3 regions of the Mycobacterium sp. D16R24 genome follow, and region 2 is predicted to be linked to each of the others. Evidence: predicted binding sites of a transcription regulator. Region 2 holds the regulator's gene; each other region holds the start of a gene.
The links. Region 2 encodes LexA, which represses DNA repair genes until DNA is damaged. Its sites were predicted from a motif close to CGAACANNTGTTCG; they were not measured.

Region 1: a site for LexA is predicted at 2,615-2,628, ahead of B4383_RS22700 (DUF222 domain-containing protein). Genes of this name have one in related genera too.
Region 3: a site for LexA is predicted at 2,974-2,987, ahead of ruvC (crossover junction endodeoxyribonuclease RuvC). Genes of this name have one in related genera too.

The regions. Positions count from the first base shown of each region.
Region 1 covers NZ_MAEV01000030.1:42,639-47,964, forward strand. The annotation lists gene B4383_RS22690 (DUF58 domain-containing protein) at 1-1,156, shown strand, start outside; partial or broken gene B4383_RS27290 (hypothetical protein) at 1,153-1,457, shown strand; gene B4383_RS22700 (DUF222 domain-containing protein) at 1,430-2,599, opposite strand; gene B4383_RS22705 (DUF2470 domain-containing protein) at 2,724-3,527, opposite strand; gene B4383_RS22710 (bifunctional RNase H/acid phosphatase) at 3,537-4,658, opposite strand; gene B4383_RS22715 (C4-type zinc ribbon domain-containing protein) at 4,655-5,326, opposite strand, start outside.
Region 2 covers NZ_MAEV01000002.1:145,557-150,882, reverse strand. The annotation lists gene B4383_RS01765 (alpha/beta hydrolase) at 1-474, shown strand, start outside; gene B4383_RS01760 (PhzF family phenazine biosynthesis isomerase) at 560-1,243, shown strand; gene nrdR (transcriptional regulator NrdR) at 1,268-1,732, opposite strand; gene B4383_RS01750 (LysM peptidoglycan-binding domain-containing protein) at 1,863-2,372, opposite strand; gene lexA (transcriptional repressor LexA) at 2,602-3,276, shown strand; gene B4383_RS01740 (GNAT family N-acetyltransferase) at 3,273-3,818, opposite strand; gene B4383_RS01735 (acyl-CoA dehydrogenase family protein) at 3,825-4,979, opposite strand; gene B4383_RS01730 (molybdopterin-dependent oxidoreductase) at 5,090-5,326, shown strand, end outside.
Region 3 covers NZ_MAEV01000018.1:33,645-38,970, reverse strand. The annotation lists gene secD (protein translocase subunit SecD) at 1-172, opposite strand, end outside; gene yajC (preprotein translocase subunit YajC) at 241-579, opposite strand; gene ruvB (Holliday junction branch migration DNA helicase RuvB) at 729-1,742, opposite strand; gene ruvA (Holliday junction branch migration protein RuvA) at 1,796-2,401, opposite strand; gene ruvC (crossover junction endodeoxyribonuclease RuvC) at 2,398-2,955, opposite strand; gene B4383_RS16355 (TetR family transcriptional regulator) at 3,076-3,648, shown strand; partial or broken gene B4383_RS16350 (methyltransferase) at 3,738-4,199, opposite strand; gene B4383_RS16345 (phosphatase PAP2 family protein) at 4,372-4,983, shown strand; gene B4383_RS16340 (YebC/PmpR family DNA-binding transcriptional regulator) at 4,929-5,326, opposite strand, start outside.

The sequences.
Region 1 (5,326 bases), on a different contig from region 2:
AGTCACGGGCCGGTGGCAGCTGGTGGTATTCGCGGCCCCATTCATCGGCGTACTCGCCGGCGCCTCCAGACGTCCCAAGGGCGGTCGGATATGGGTTTCCGGCGAGTCAGATCCGTTACGGTGCTTGGAGTCCGAGACGGTAACCATCACCACGTCGATCGAATCGGACGGACCTGCCGTGGTCTGTCGGCTGCACCCGGCACCCGTGGACGGTCTGCGCATCGAGGTGGATAAGGCGACGGCGCCCAACCAGCTCACGATGCGTGTGTCGGCCGAACGCTGGGGCCGGTACACCATTGCAGTTCAGGTTCACACGGTGTCGACGTCCGGCCTGTGGGCCGGTGCTCCGGTGACGTTGTCTGCCGCGGAGCTGCGCGTGTACCCATTGGCAGACCCACAAGACGTCACGCTGCCGCCCGCCGATCTGCCCGACCGGATCGGCACACACCTGACGCGACACCATGGACCGGGCGTCGAATACGCGGATATCCGTGAGTATGTTCCGGGTGACTCACTGCGAACGGTCAATTGGAGAGTCAGCGCGCGGCGGGGAAGATTGCATGTCACCGACCGGCTCACCGATCGGTCCGCCGATGTCGTCGTTTTGATCGACGCCTATCCGCAGCCATCGGGCCCGGCGACGACGGCGACGGAGCGATCCGCACGCGGCGCCGCTCAGCTGGTGCAGTCGGTGTTGCAGCGCGGAGATCGGGCGGGCGTTGTCCTGTTGGGCAGCACTCCACGCTGGCTTGCTCCCGATATCGGTCGCCATCAGTTTTATCGCCTGCTCGATGCCGTTCTGGATGCCGGAGAATGGCATTCGCACAGCAGTAGCGCGCTTGCGCCGCGCGCCGCGATGCCGCCCAACGCGATCGTGGTGGCGTTTTCCACGCTGATGAACGCCGATTTCGGGCTGGCGCTCACCGACCTTCGGCGGCGCGGGCACCCGGTGCTGGTCGTCGATGTGCTCGATCGCTTGCCTTTCCGCGAGGAGCCCGATCCGATCGTCGCCCGCTGGTGGCGGTTGGAACGTTCACGGATGTATCGCAATATCGCCGTGACGGGGGTCGACGTGATCGATTGGAGTCATGACTCCGGACTCAACCACGCAATGCACCTGATGCCACAGCGCCCGCGAATGGCACGACGCCGATGAAAGCGGTTGCGGTCCTGGCCGTGTTGTTCATCATTGGCGTCTTGGGACGCAGCGAGACGTCCCCGGTGGTTGCGATGCTCTCCGGCCTGGCCGCCGTGATATGTCTGTCGGCCGCATATACCCGGCGTTGGCCGTCCGAGATCCTTCCCGCACTGCTGTTCGGTTGCGTGGCATTACTGGCAGCTGCGATACCCACGGGACAGTCGTCCTGGCTGCCCTTGGTCGCACCGGTCGCTGTTGTCGTCATTTATGTTCTCGCCCTGTGGCCTCTACTCAGAGCAGCGGCGGCGCCGTCGAGTGATAGACCGACCCGGTCGGCGTCGTGATCGCGACCGTATGCATCCACCCCGGCGACTCCTTCACATAGTTGCATCGCTCGCAGAGGCCCTGACCGTTGTCGAACGATGTCGCGCCGCCCTGTGCACTGCCCACGATATGGTCGTGATGGCGGATCGGGGCATCGCAATACGGCGTCCGACACGTCTGGTCACGCAGGTCGATCAGCTCCGCCAATCCCTTGGGAAACAAACGACTTCGCGAGTCCGCGCCTACCAGTGCACCCGTACCGCAGCGTCGATACAACCGTCGTGCCAAAACCTTCGCACCGGCGCTGACGGCATCGGATATGAGCCTGCGCGCCACCGCGGCCGGGACAGGTCCGTGACCCGCGATCATCGCGGGCTCGATACCTCCGCCCAATAGCGCCTCATCGGAGATCGTAATGTTCACGCCCAGGGGAACAGCCTGCGCGGATGACACTCCGGTCACTCGTTCCACGAGGGTGTCGGCCATGATCTGCCCTTGACCACGAACGGGATCCATCGACGTGTCGGCGGCTCGCTTGAGAGCGGCGTAGACCGCCACACCCTGTTTCACCGGGAGCAGCGCCGTCAGGTACGTCATGGTGTCGGGCACCGGGCGGATGGATACCCGACGTTCGTTCTCGGCCCGGCGTGCGCGGCGCACCACAGCCTCCGGATCGAGTCGATAGGCCAGACGTTTCGCCTCCGCGGTGAGCCGGGCATCGCCGATCCCTCGCAGTCGAGACGGGTCTGCGCACATCTCGACGTCGATCTTCTGCCGATCCTCGACGGCAAGGTAGGCGGTTTCACGCACCAGAATCGTCGCGCGCCATTCATTCAGCGCGCCGCAGACCAATGCCGCAAGCGTGTGGGGCATTTCGTTCACCAGTGCCTTCGCGAAGCCGAGATGACGACCACCACGGGCCGGTGAATCTTGCCGCGCCAAGGCGATCTCGGTGGCGACGCCAGCCCCTTGCTGCTGCCGAGGCACACCGTTAGCGACCTCCTCCTCGCGGCGTGCGCGATCAAACAGCACCGCGACGTGAGCCTGCTCCGCAGCGGCGGCGGCCTTCACCCGCTCCAGCTCGGCGATTCGTTCGACGAGCCGCGCCGCTAGGGCAGCGGGATCTGTCTGGGACACATTCTCAACGCTAGTCGAACATCAGTTCGAGTAGCGTTGACTTCTGTTGTTATCCACAGCCATTCGATCGCAATCCCAGTTCTCCACAACCTGGCCGATTGGTGGACATCGAAGCCCGCGTGCGCTAAGCGCCTGGGTCGGCCAGCCGTGCCAGCTGCACGGTCGCACCGCGGAGCTCATCGATCGAATCGATCCGGTCGACGTAGCCGACTCGGGTCACGGACCAGCCCCGCGGCGTGCTCACCCGGACATCCAGCCCGTACCGGTCCGCTCCCTCACAGCGCGCCGCGGTGGCGTCCGGGTACCCACCCAGTCGTTGCGCCATCGCGAGCAGCGCCTGCCCATGGTCGTCGTTGAGGTGAGTAACCGCACGGTCAGCCTTCGGCGAGACGGGATCTGGTGCGGCCGAATCGTAATCGGTGCCACTTGCCGAGTCCATGCGTCCGTACCCGCCCACCCAGCGCACGCGTTCGACGTCCAGGATCCAGACGGAGAAATCGCTGTACTCGATGTAATAGCGGGCCGCGGGCACCGCCGCGATGTGAGCCTCGCGAGCCGCGGGCAGCTCTTCCGGACTGGGCCGGCGCACCTTCCCGGCGAGCGTGATCCGGGTGTTGGCCAACGGATCCTCCGGTGCATTGGGCGCCACGATGGAAACGCTTGCCCGGCGGTCGCGTATCAGGTTGCGTCCGTGCTCGGCCATCTTCGATACGCACAGCACCGGCGCCCCACCCAGTAACCCGTAGGTGACCAACGAAGCCCATGGCTCACCGTCCGCGGACAGGCTCGCCAGTGTCGCGACGTTCGTCGACGCCGCGACCGTTCTGGCCTCCTCGGCGGCCGAAGGCCGAGCCGGGTTGGCGACATCTGTCAGGGGTGGGGCGATGGTGGGCGCATCGCCCGGATCGCCGTGATCGCGGGAAGCCATGGCGACAGCCTAAGTCAGGTACGAGGTCTCGTTGACGAGTCGCACCGATGCCGGCCCGTCCGAGTAGAACTCGGCGATGCTCAACGAGGCCAGATCCAGGTGCAGCCGGTACAGCAGGCTGGGCCCCGCATCCAGCGCCAGGCGCAGCAGTGTCTTGATGGGCGTGACATGGGAGACCACCAAAACCGTTGCGCCGCCATACTCGGCGATGATCCGATTGCGGGCACGCCGCACGCGGTGGTGCACGGTATCGAAGCTCTCCCCTTCCGGCGGAGTCACCGACGTATCGTTGAGCCACTGGGCGTGCAGCTGCGGATCGCGCTCGGAAGCTTCGGAGAACGTCAAACCCTCCCACTTGCCGAAGTCGGTTTCGATCAGATCGTCATCGACGGTCAGCGGCACTCCCAGCGCCTCGGCGGCCGCGGCCGCGGTCTGCTTGGCGCGGCCCAGCGGTGAGCTGATGACGGCTGCGATGCCGCCGCGGCTCGCGAGGTACTGCGCCGCCTTCGCGGCCTGATCGAGCCCCAGTTCGGTCAGCTCGGGATTCCCGCGTCCGGAGTAACGACGCTGCACCGAAAGCTCGGTCTGTCCATGGCGAAGCAACAGCATTCGGGTGGGCTTACCGCGCGCACCAGTCCAGCCCGGCGCGGTATCGGCAGGCTTGGGCTCCCTGATTTCCTTCGGCTCTTTGGTTTCCTTGGGTTTCTTCGGAACCTTGGGTTCGATGCCGCTGGCGCGGTCCATCGCCTCGTTGGCCAGCCGGTCGGCGTGCTTATTGCGTTCCCGCGGAATCCACTTATAGTCGACGGCTTCGAACTGCATCGCGGCGGTGGCCGCCTGCCGGTACAGCGTGATGAGGTCGGGATGCTTGACCTTCCATCGGCCGGACATCTGCTCGACGACGAGTTTGGAATCCATCGATACGCTTACCTCAGTGGCACCCAATCGTGCCGCCTCCGCCAATCCCGCTATCAGACCACGATATTCGGCCACATTGTTGGTGGCATGACCGATCGCCTCGCAGGACTCCCCCAACACCGTCTCATGATCCGGGGCGAACACCACGGCGCCATATCCGGCCAGCCCGGGGTTACCACGCGAACCACCGTCGGCTTCGACAAGAACTCTCACAGGCGCACCAGGATCGCGCTGCACTCGGGGCACCGCAGCACCTCGTCGGCGGCAGCGGCCGAGATCCGGGAGAGCTCACCGCGGTCCAACTCGATACGGCACGCGCCGCACTTATTGCCTTGCAACAATCCCGCCCCCGGACCTCCCGAGCGGCGCTGCCGTTCATAGGCTTCCAGCAGCGTCCCGTCGATGGAGGCCCCCAGGCCGTCGCGACGCTGCCGAATCTGGTTCTCCTCGGCGTCGGTGTCGATGGAAACCGCACGCTGGAGCCGTTCGATTTCCGCCACCCGCTCGGCGATCTTGTCGGCATCGGCCTGACTCGAAGCCTGTTGGGCCTGGAGCTCCTCACGACGCTCCATCAGCTCCAGTTCGGAGTCCTCCAGGCTGGACTGCCGGCGCTCAAGAGTGTCGAGCTCATGCTGAATATCGACGAGTTCCTTCGGGTTCGCACCGCCCGAGGCCAGCAGCGTGCGGTCGCGGTCCTCTCGTTGCCGGACGGCCGTCACCTCCGTGTCCAATTTCGTCACCTGCACGTCCAGGTCTTCCAAGGCGAGACCGAGCGCGCCCACCTCGTCGAGAATCTTCCGCTGCTGCGCCCGCAACTCATCGTGCTCCTGGCGCTCCGGCGGATTCGCGCGCCGGTGCGCAATGCGCGTCAATTCGGCATC
Region 2 (5,326 bases):
GCGGGTATGGCTCGCGACATCCCCGACGTGCTGCGCGTCCTCGCAGATCTGCCCGAACCCCGGGCCTCGGCCGCCTTCACCCGGACACTGCGCGCCGTGGTTGATTGGCGCGGCCAGGTGGTGACCATGATCGACCGATGTTATTTGACTGAATCTGTTCCTGTGCAACTTATTTGGGGCAGTGATGATCTGGTGATCCCTGTCAGCCATGGCCATCTGGCCCATGCCGCAATGCCCGGGGCCACGCTGGAGATCTTCGACCACTCGGGACATTTCCCGTTCCATGACGACCCCGAGCGATTCATCGCCATCGTTCGCCAATTCATCGCCTCTACCGAGCCCGCTCAATACGACGAGAACGAATTGCGCCGATTGTTGCGCACCGGCGTCACCGAAGACACGATCAGCGGAGCCGCGCGCACCCGGATGGCGGTGCTCGACGCCATGGGCGCAGACGAGCGCAGCGCCACCTAGCAACGAGAGCTCAAGCGCTACCAAAGGTTTGCGCAATCCACGGGGTACTTGAGTGCGCAGCGCGTGGGAGACGTAGAGTCGAAGAATGAGCGTCGATGTCGCGGTTGTGCGCGTATTCACCGACCAGACAGGCAACTTCGGCAATCCCCTGGGGATCGTCAACGGCGCCGACGTGGCCGCGGCAGACCGCCAGGAGATCGCCACCCGGCTGGGTTTCAGCGAAACGGTTTTCGTCGATCTTCCTGCCGAAGGGTCCAACACCGCACATCTGCGGATTTTCACCCCGGCAGCCGAACTGCCCTTCGCCGGACATCCGACGGTGGGATTGGCCTGGTGGCTACGCGAACACGGAACGCCGGTCAACACCCTGCAAGTTCCTGCGGGCGTGCTCCAGGTCAACTACGACGACCACACGTGGATACGAGCCCGCTCCGAGTGGGCCCCGGAGACCGCCTTCCACGAGCTGGACTCCCCCGGCGATGTGGATGCCGCCGATCCGGCCGACTACGCGGACGAACTGTTGCATTGCGTATGGGCGTGGCAAGACCGCAACGCGAGCCTGGTGCGATCACGAGTGTTCGCCTTCGACCTCGGCGTCAACGAGGACGAAGCGACCGGATCTGTCGCGGCACGGATGACAGACTTGATGAGCCGTGACCTAATTGTCCATCAGGGCAAGGGGTCGCAGATTCTTACGCAGTGGAGCCCAGAGGGCTGGGTGACGATCGGTGGCCATGTCGTCGCCGATCAATCATTGACATTGACCTAGCAGCGCGTCGACCTCGGCCCGGGGTCAGGATCCGGTCGGCGCGTCCCGATGCGCGCGCAATGCGGCGATCTCGCGTTCAAAGTCATCGGCGGAGCTGAATCCGCGATAGACCGAGGCGAAGCGCAGATATGCGACCTCGTCCAGGTCACGTAGCGGGCCCAGGATGGCCAGGCCCACCTCATTACTGGGAATCTCCGGGGACCCGGCGGCCCGGACAGCATCTTCTACCTGCTGGGCAAGCAGATTCAGCGCATCATCATCGACAGCACGGCCCTGACAGGCCCTGCGCACGCCCTTGATGACCTTGTCGCGACTGAACGGCTCGGTGACACCGCTGCGCTTCACAACGGCCAGCACCGCGGTCTCGACAGTGGTGAAGCGACGGCCGCACTCCGGGCACGATCGCCGTCGACGTATCGCCTGACCCTCATCCGCCTCACGGGAATCGACAACGCGCGAGTCAGGATGACGGCAGAACGGACAGTGCATTACTGCTCCTTCGCCGGTTCTGGACTCCAAGTCACTGGGCTGGGTGGGCTGACACACAGCGCAGCGCGCCCAGACCGGTCTCGAGGATACCCGTGCTCCCACACGTTCGAAGGTCACGCCCGTTCGCCGATCAGCCGACCGGAGAAACCAGCGTCTGACCGGCTTGTACTGTCGCCGAGTCGAGTTCATTGAGTTCACGGATCTTGGACACCACCGCAGAGCGCGGAGCATCCGGCGCGACACGCGAGGCCACGTCGGCCAGGGTCTCTCCCGGAGCGACCTGGACCACCGCCACGCGCTCCGGCACACCAACTCCCCCGACTCCGGCAGCACTGACCTGGCCGAGCATCAGCAGCCACATCGTCGCTACCGCAGCACCCACCGAGACAACAATGGTCGCCTTGAGGCTCACCGAGCGCCGACCATGCACCCGATGCGGCACCGTCGAGACCCGGATCCCATTGCCCCTGTAGGCAGCCGGCCGACCGGCAGGCCGGCGATAGGCGACGGTGCGCACCGGCAGCGCGCGACGCTGCGTCAGCGGGTACTCCGCGCTGTAGGCGCGTGCCTGCGGGGCGCCATTGCGTGACGCGTACTCGGCAGCGCGAGAACGCGGTGTGGTGAGAACGTTTGTGCTCATCTGTATGCCCTTCCTGTCCTGTCGATCGGTAGGCCCGTTCGCTCTTATGTTCGAATGTACTCGATCATGTGTTCGATGTCCGAACATGTGATCGATTTGTAGCATCCGCCACCGACAAGTGGTCTTGAGCTGCGCAAACGCCACCCGCAACCGGCCCATCGGGCGCCATTCGCGACACGCATCGAACACATGTTTGATAAATGTCGTCGACAGGTCTAGATTCGGGCCCATGAGCGATACACCCAGCAAGGGACCCGCCACCGGTTCACTGACCGAGCGCCAGCGGACCATCCTGGAGGTCATCCGCGCATCGGTGAATGAGCGGGGCTACCCCCCGAGCATCCGCGAAATCGGAGACGCCGTCGGGCTCACCTCGACATCGTCGGTCGCCCATCAACTACGCACCCTCGAGCAGAAGGGCTTCCTGCGGCGCGATCCGAATCGTCCACGCGCCGTTGATGTTCGAGGAATCGATGATTTCCGTGGCCAGTCGGCGACCACGGACGTGGCCGGTTCCGGCGACCTGCCCGAGCCAACATTCGTGCCCGTCCTGGGCCGTATCGCCGCCGGTGGTCCCATCCTGGCCGAAGAGGCCGTGGAGGACGTGTTCCCGCTCCCCCGCGAGCTGGTGGGCGAGGGATCGCTGTTCCTGCTCAAGGTGGTCGGCGAATCGATGATTGACGCCGCGATATGCGATGGCGACTGGGTGGTAGTCCGTCAGCAGAATGTCGCCGACAACGGCGATATCGTGGCGGCGATGATCGACGGTGAAGCGACCGTCAAGACGTTCAAGCGGACAACAGGTCAGGTCTGGCTGATGCCGCACAACCCCCTGTTCGAGCCGATCCCCGGAAATGACGCCGCCATCCTCGGCAAGGTCGTCACCGTCCTGCGCAAGATCTAGCCGACACCCGGCGGCGGCCCGGGTGCCGAATCATCGTCCGTCTGATCATCCAGGGACGGCAAGAACAGCTGGAAATGCGCCACGTCGTGCCAGCCGCCCAACTTGTAGCCGATGCGTCGGTAGCACGCGACCTGCTCGAATCCCATTGCCCGGTGCAGCTTTTCACTCGCCGCATTGGGTATCACGACAACCGCCAACACGGTGCGATAGCCGAGGGAGCGCAGCCGGTCGAGTAGCGCCGTGTACAACTGGCGGCCCGCCCCGCGCTGTTGCCGGGTGCCGTCCACGTACACACTGACCTCGCACGCCCACTGATAAGCGGTCCGCGATTTCCACGGCACCGCGTAGGCATAGCCCAAGATCTCACCGCCATCCTCGGCAACAAGCCAGGCATGCCGATGGGCCGCCGTGCGGATGCGTTCGGCAAGAACAGCATCCGACGGCGGCACCTCCTCGAATGAGATAGCCGTATCCGTTACGTACGGCGCATAGATCGCCGCACACGCGGCCGCGTCATCGGCGGCCGCATCACGAATGATCATGAGGCGCTAGAGCGAGCGCCCGATGATCTCCTTCATGATCTCGGTGGTTCCGCCGTAGATCGTCTGGATACGCGAGTCCATGTATGCCCGGGCAACCGGGTACTCGCGCATGAAGCCATATCCACCGTGCAGCTGCAGGCAGCGGTCAATCAGGTGAACCTGCTTCTCGGTGCTGTACCACTTGGCCATCGCGGCCTGCTCGACGCTCAATTCCTTCTTGTTGAGCAGCGTGATGAACTCGTCGACCATGATCCGGATCATCGTGGCATCGGTGGCGAGCTCGGCCAGCACAAAGCGGCTGTTCTGGAAGCTCTTGATCGGCTTGCCGAACGCCTTGCGCTCGGACGTGTACTGGATGGTCGCCTCAAGCATGGTTTCCATCGCCGCGGCCGCGACGACGGCAATCGACATGCGTTCCTGCGGCAGGTTCTGCATGAGGTAGATGAAGCCCTGGCCCTCATCACCCAGCAGATTGGCGGCGGGCACGCGAACGTCGGTGAAGGACAGCTCGGCGGTGTCCTGAGCGTCCAGCCCCATCTTGTCGAGCTTGCGGCCGCGCTCGAAGCCCTCCATGCCGCGTTCCACGACGATGAGGCTGAAGCCCAGCGCACCCTTTTCGGGGTCGGTCTGTGCGACCACGATCACCAGGTCGGCATTGATGCCGTTGGTGATGAAGGTCTTCGAGCCGTTGAGAATGTAATGGTCGCCGTCCTTGACCGCGCGGGTCTTGATGCCCTGCAGGTCGCTTCCGGTGCCCGGCTCAGTCATGGCGATGGCCGTGATCAGCTCACCGGAACAGAAACCGGGGAACCAGCGGGCCTTCTGCTCGTCACTGGCCAGATCCCGGAAGTACGGACCCGCAACATCGTTGTGCAAAGTGAAACCGATACCCGACTGGCGAGCCTTGGTGATCTCTTCGCCGATAACGGCGTTGTAGCGGAAATCGACGAGTCCGCCGCCGCCGAACTCTTCGGGCATGTCAGTGCCCAGGAAGCCCTGTTTGCCCGCCTCGACCCAGAGAGAGCGGTCGACGATCTTGTTCTCGTCCCACTCTTCCCGGTACGGCTCGGCATGCCGTTCCAGGAAGGTCTTGAACGACTCGCGGAACAGTTCGTGCTCGGGTTCGAAAATGGTGCGTTTGAACTTAACGGCGCCGGCCATGATCACCTTCCGGTTTGGGTTTACGTACTCGGCAGAATGTATACCAACCCACTGGTCGGTTGGTACTCGCCTACCTGGTTTCGACGGACAGAAAGCCTAGGCTGGCGAGGGTGACCAAGCTGGCACTTTCACATACTCACTGGGGTGCGTTTACTCCCGAGGTCCGCGACGGTGAAGTGATTGGCGTCACACCCATCTCGACCGACCTGGATCCCTCCCCGCTGCTGCAGAACATTCCCGGTTCGATCCGCCACCAGGCGCGAGTTACCGCGCCATCGGTACGCCGCGGCTGGCTGCGGGAAGGAGCCGGTCCCAGCAAAGCGCGTGGCTCCGACGAGTACGTCGAG
Region 3 (5,326 bases), on a different contig from region 2:
CAGGGGTGCGTGCTGTCAGGGTGACGCGGGTTCCGCCCTGCAGGTCGATACCGAGCTTGGGCTTGGCGTGCTTGTCGCCGGTCAGAAACACCAGCAGATAGGCGCCGATCAGCAACACCAGGAAGGCAGCTAGATAACGCGCGGGATGCACAGGGGCCGATGGCGAGGCCACGTGTCCGGTCTCCTTGCTTGTCGAGGGCGGGTCGGGAGGAGTTCAGGGTTGAGCAAAGGCGAAAGCCGCTACTCCTTGGTCAGCTCGACCCCGGTGCTCTCGACGTCGCGCGACGCCTCCTCAGCGGTGTCATCGGTGTCCTCGGCCTCATCAACGATCTTGTCGCGGACTGCGAGCTTCATCCAGCGAGTCACAACACCCGGCGCGATCTCGAGGTCCACGGTGTCGTCGGTTACTGCGGCGATGGTGGCCTGCAGACCAGAGGTGGTGTGCACCCGGTCGCCGATCGCCAGGGAGTCGTGCAGCTCGATGGTGGCGTCGAGGGCCTTGCGCTGCCGCCGGTTCGCGAAGAAGAGGAACGCACCCATAACGAGGATGAGCGGCAAAAAGACGATGATCGATTCCATGGCGGCTTTCGGGATTCTTTCCGTTGGGTCTTCACGAGTTCAAGCACGGTCTGCGTGAAACGAGCACGCGACAAGTCACCAGTGTGCCATCCGACTCTGTGGAATCGACGCGAACCCCGGACCTGCGCGTCCTGGACTCAAGCGTGCTGTCAGTCGAATAGCCCGCCCTGCCCCAGCACTTGCGGCGGCGGGGTAAGACCCAGATGCGTCCACGCCAGCGATGTCGCCACACGTCCGCGCGGCGTGCGGGCCAGCATCCCGGCGCGCACCAGGAACGGCTCGCATACCTCTTCCACCGTGGTCGATTCCTCCGCGACCGCCACTGCCAGCGTCGACAAGCCCACCGGGCCGCCGCCGAAACTGCGTGTCAGCGCCGTGAGCACCGCCCGGTCCAGGCGATCCAGCCCCAGCTCGTCCACGTCGTAGACGGCCAGGGCGGACTTGGCGACGTCCACGGTGATCACGCCGTCCGCACGTACTTCCGCGTAGTCACGGACCCGGCGCAACAATCGGTTGGCGATGCGCGGGGTGCCGCGCGAGCGCCGGGCGATCTCCGCCCCCGCGTCGACTCCCAGCTCGATACCGAGGATTCCCGCCGATCGGGCCAGCACGAGCTCGAGTTCGTCGGGCTCGTAGAAGTCCATGTGTGCGGTGAACCCGAACCGGTCGCGCAGCGGCCCGGTCAGCGACCCCGAACGGGTGGTCGCGCCGACCAGCGTGAACGGCGCCACTTCCAGAGGGATCGAGGTGGCGCCGGGCCCCTTGCCGACGACGATGTCGACGCGAAAGTCCTCCATCGCCAGATACAGCATTTCCTCGGCGGGCCGGGCGATGCGATGAATCTCATCGATGAAGAGCACATCGTGTTCCACGAGGTTGCTCAGCATCGCCGCCAGGTCACCCGCTCGTTCCAGGGCCGGACCCGAGGTCACCCGCAGTGAGGAGCCCAACTCGGTGGCGATGATCATCGCCAGGGAGGTCTTGCCGAGCCCGGGCGGTCCGGACAACAGGATGTGATCCGGGGTGCTGCCGCGATTCTTCGCGCCGGACAACACGAGCTCCAGCTGCTCACGCACCCGTGGCTGGCCGATGAACTCCCGCAGCGACTTGGGTCTGAGCCCGGCGTCGATGTCGTTTTCGCCGACCGTGAGCGCGCCGGACATCCCGGGGCCGGCATCGAAATCGTCCTCTTCGCCGTCGAACTCGTCGAAGCTGGTCATCGTGTCTTGCCCAGTAGCGTCAGCGCCGACCGCAACACAGTCGAGGTGTCTCCGTCGGAATCATCTTGAGCCAGCACGGTATCTGTGGTCTGTTCGGCTTGCTTCGCGGCAAACCCGAGGCCGATGAGCGCCTCGACGACCTGTGTGCGCACCAGCGACGCGGTGCCGCGACCCAGCTCGGTGGTTCCGCCCTGCACCCCTGCTGCCGCCACCTTTTCGCGCAGTTCCAGCACCAACCGCTCGGCGCCACGCTTACCGATCCCGGGAACCCGGGTCAGCGCGTTGACATCGCCATCTGCCAACGCCTGGCGCAAGGTCGGCGCGTCGTAGACCGCGAGCGTGGCCATCGCGATCTTGGGTCCTACACCGGAGACACCGAGCAGCGTCAGGAACAGATCGCGGGCATCGGTGTCGGTGAAGCCGTACAACGTCATCGAGTCTTCGCGGACGATCATCGCGGTGATCAGCCGCACCTGAGCACCGCGCCGTAGCGTCGACAGTGTGGCCGGGGTGGCGTTGACGCGATATCCGACCCCGGCGGCCTCGATCACCACATGATCGAGCGCGATGTCGATGACCTCGCCATTGACCGAAGCAATCATCGGGCTACCGCTTTCATCCGGGCCGCAAAGGCCTTCCGCTGTTTCTCCGCCGCGGCTTCCGCCTTCGCCATTCTCGCCAGCATGGGCGCACGCCAGCAGTGACAGATTGCCAGGGCCAAGGCATCGGCGGCGTCCGCGGGCTTCGGCGCCGTCTGCAGGTTCAGGATGCGGGTGACCATTGCGGTCACCTGGGATTTATCTGCCCGGCCGTTGCCGGTGACGGCGGCCTTGACCTCCGAGGGGGTGTGGAAATAGACCTCGATCCCCCGTTTTGCCGCCGAGAGGGCGATCACTCCGCCGGCCTGGGCGGTACCCATCACGGTGGACACATTCTGCTGGGCGAAGACGCGCTCTACGGCGACCACATCGGGACGATGGGTGTCCATCCAGTGTTCGACGACCTCGCTGATCGCTAGAAGTCGTTGCGGCAGAGGCTGGTTGGCTGGAGTGCGCACGACATCGACATCCAGGGCCACCACCTTGCGACCCGAGGATGCCTCTACCATGGACAGGCCGCACCGGGTAAGCCCCGGATCGACTCCCATTACTCGCACGTGCCAGCCCCTTGCCGTAGAACAGTTGTTCGATCAGCATATCGAGGGGTCTCGCCCATTGGGCATAGCAACACGCGAGGGCTCTGCAAATGTCAACACCCGTTGGCTTAAGCTCAGCGCATGTCTACCGAACCTCGGCGATCGGACGCCACCCGTGCGGCGATCCTCGAGGCCGCCCAGGAGCACTTCGCCGGTGTCGGGTACGAGAAGGCAACCATACGAGCCATCGCAGCGACCGCAGGCATCGACCCATCCCTGGTCATGCGGTACTACGGCAACAAAGCCAAGCTGTTCACCGCCGCGGCCAACTTCGACATACATTTCCCCGAGGAATTGGCCGAGATTCCGCGGGATCAGCTCGGAGCGACCTTGGTCCAGCACTTCCTCACCCAATGGGAAGCCGACGACACCATGGTCGCGTTGCTGCGGGCTGCCGTGTCCCACGAGTCCGCGCGGGCACGCATGGAGGAGATTTTCAGCTGCCAGATGGTTCCGGTCATCGAATCATTGACCGCGGATCGCGCCATGGAACGCGCGGCACTCATCGGTACCCAAATGATCGGTTTGGCGATGTGCCGTTACGTCATTCGCCTCGGGAACGTTCCCGCGATGGCACACGAACAGATCATCGAGCTGATAGCGCCGACGATCCAGGCCTACCTGGACTGCGACTGTGACTGCGAGGCGCCTTAACGCGCGCCCTCTGGCTGCGTCCACGGACGCAGCCGCGGCACCCACCGAGGCACATGCTGCGAGTACTCGGCGTAGTCGCGGCCGAATCGCTTCAACAAGCCGCGCTCCTCGACCAGCGGAAAGTACACGGCGTTGATGGTCACGAAAACGGCCGCATAGACCAGCAAGGCGACAGAGTTCAGCGCGAATGCCTCACCCAACAGAAGCCCGACGACACCGGTGATCATCGGGTTACGTACATACCGGTACGGGCCGCGCACCACAAGATGAACCGGAGGGTCGAAGGGCGCCAGGGACCCCTTGCCCATCTGGTGAAAGAGCATGACGGTCCGGGTCACGAGGAACAGGCCAGCAGCGACCAGCAAGGTCCCGACCACCGTCGCCGTCATCGACAGCTCATCGGATAACCATGAAGGCACCTGAATGCCCGATCCGTAAAGAATCACCAGCGGAATCAGGACCGTCATGGTGAACGGCAGCGCGAGAACGGCGCGCGCTGTGCGCCACAGGCTTGTCGATTCAGGCGCCGGGACGACTGTTTGTGTGGCCATGACCGGCCTCCCATCACTCGTGGATGTCTTAGATGTACGCCCACTTGACATTGGTGTCAACACTTGTTGACCAACAGTCGTTGACATCACAGTAACGCCGCTCAGTGACGTTTGATTCCCGACATCCAGCACGATTCGGGGTCGACGTCCTCCGCCGATTACTGTCGTCGGCGTGTCTGTCGGAAAACTGCCCAGCGAAAAGACGATTCAGTGGTGGCCGCCCCTCGGCGTCATCGCGATGCTGGTGCTCGGATTCTCCGTCGGTAAGGGTTCAACGCCGTTCGACGCCTGGTTTTTCGACAGGACGCAGCTCGTACTGGGAGTGCAGCCACGCTGGCTGCTGTTCTTCACCGACTGGGTCTTTCTCGTCCCGGTGCTCGTGGTGTGCGTCGGGTTCGAGCTGTATCGGCGCCGTTGGCGGGTCGCAGCGGTGGTGCTCGTCTGCCCCTTCGTGGCGAATTGGACCACCCAGGGCACCAAGATGCTCGTTGGTCGCGAGAAGGGCGGCTACCTCGCCTACCCCAGCGGCCACACCACTTTCGTGGTGGCCGTCATGGGGATGCTGGTGCTGGTCGCCGGTGGAGCCCTATGGGCATACATCGTGGCCGGGATCGTCAGCACGCTCGGGCTGCTAGGCCAAGTCGCCTGTGGATATCACTATCTCACCGACACCATCGGTGCGGTGCTGGTCACCACCGCGGTGGTGACGTTGGCCTTCTGGGCCGCCGGTCAGTCCTCGGCGAGCTCGGCCAGCACCTCATCGGACAGGTCCACATTGGTGTAGACGTTCTGCACGTCGTCACTGTCCTCGAGCGCGTCGACCAGCTTGAACACCTTGCGAGCCGTTTCGACGTCGGCCGGAACGGTCACCGAGGGCTGAAAGCTCGCTTCCGCCGAGTCGTAGTCGATACCGGCGGCCTGCAGCGCCTGACGCACGGCGACCAGGTCGGTGGGCTCGGAGACGACTTCGAAGCTCTCGCCGAGGTCGTTGACCTCCTCGGCACCCGCCTCCAGCACGGCCGTCAGCACGTCGTCCTCCGCCAGGTTCCCCTTCTCGAGGGTGACCATGCCCTTGCGGGAGAACAGGTAGGACACCGAACCCGGGTCGGCCATGTTGCCACCGTTAC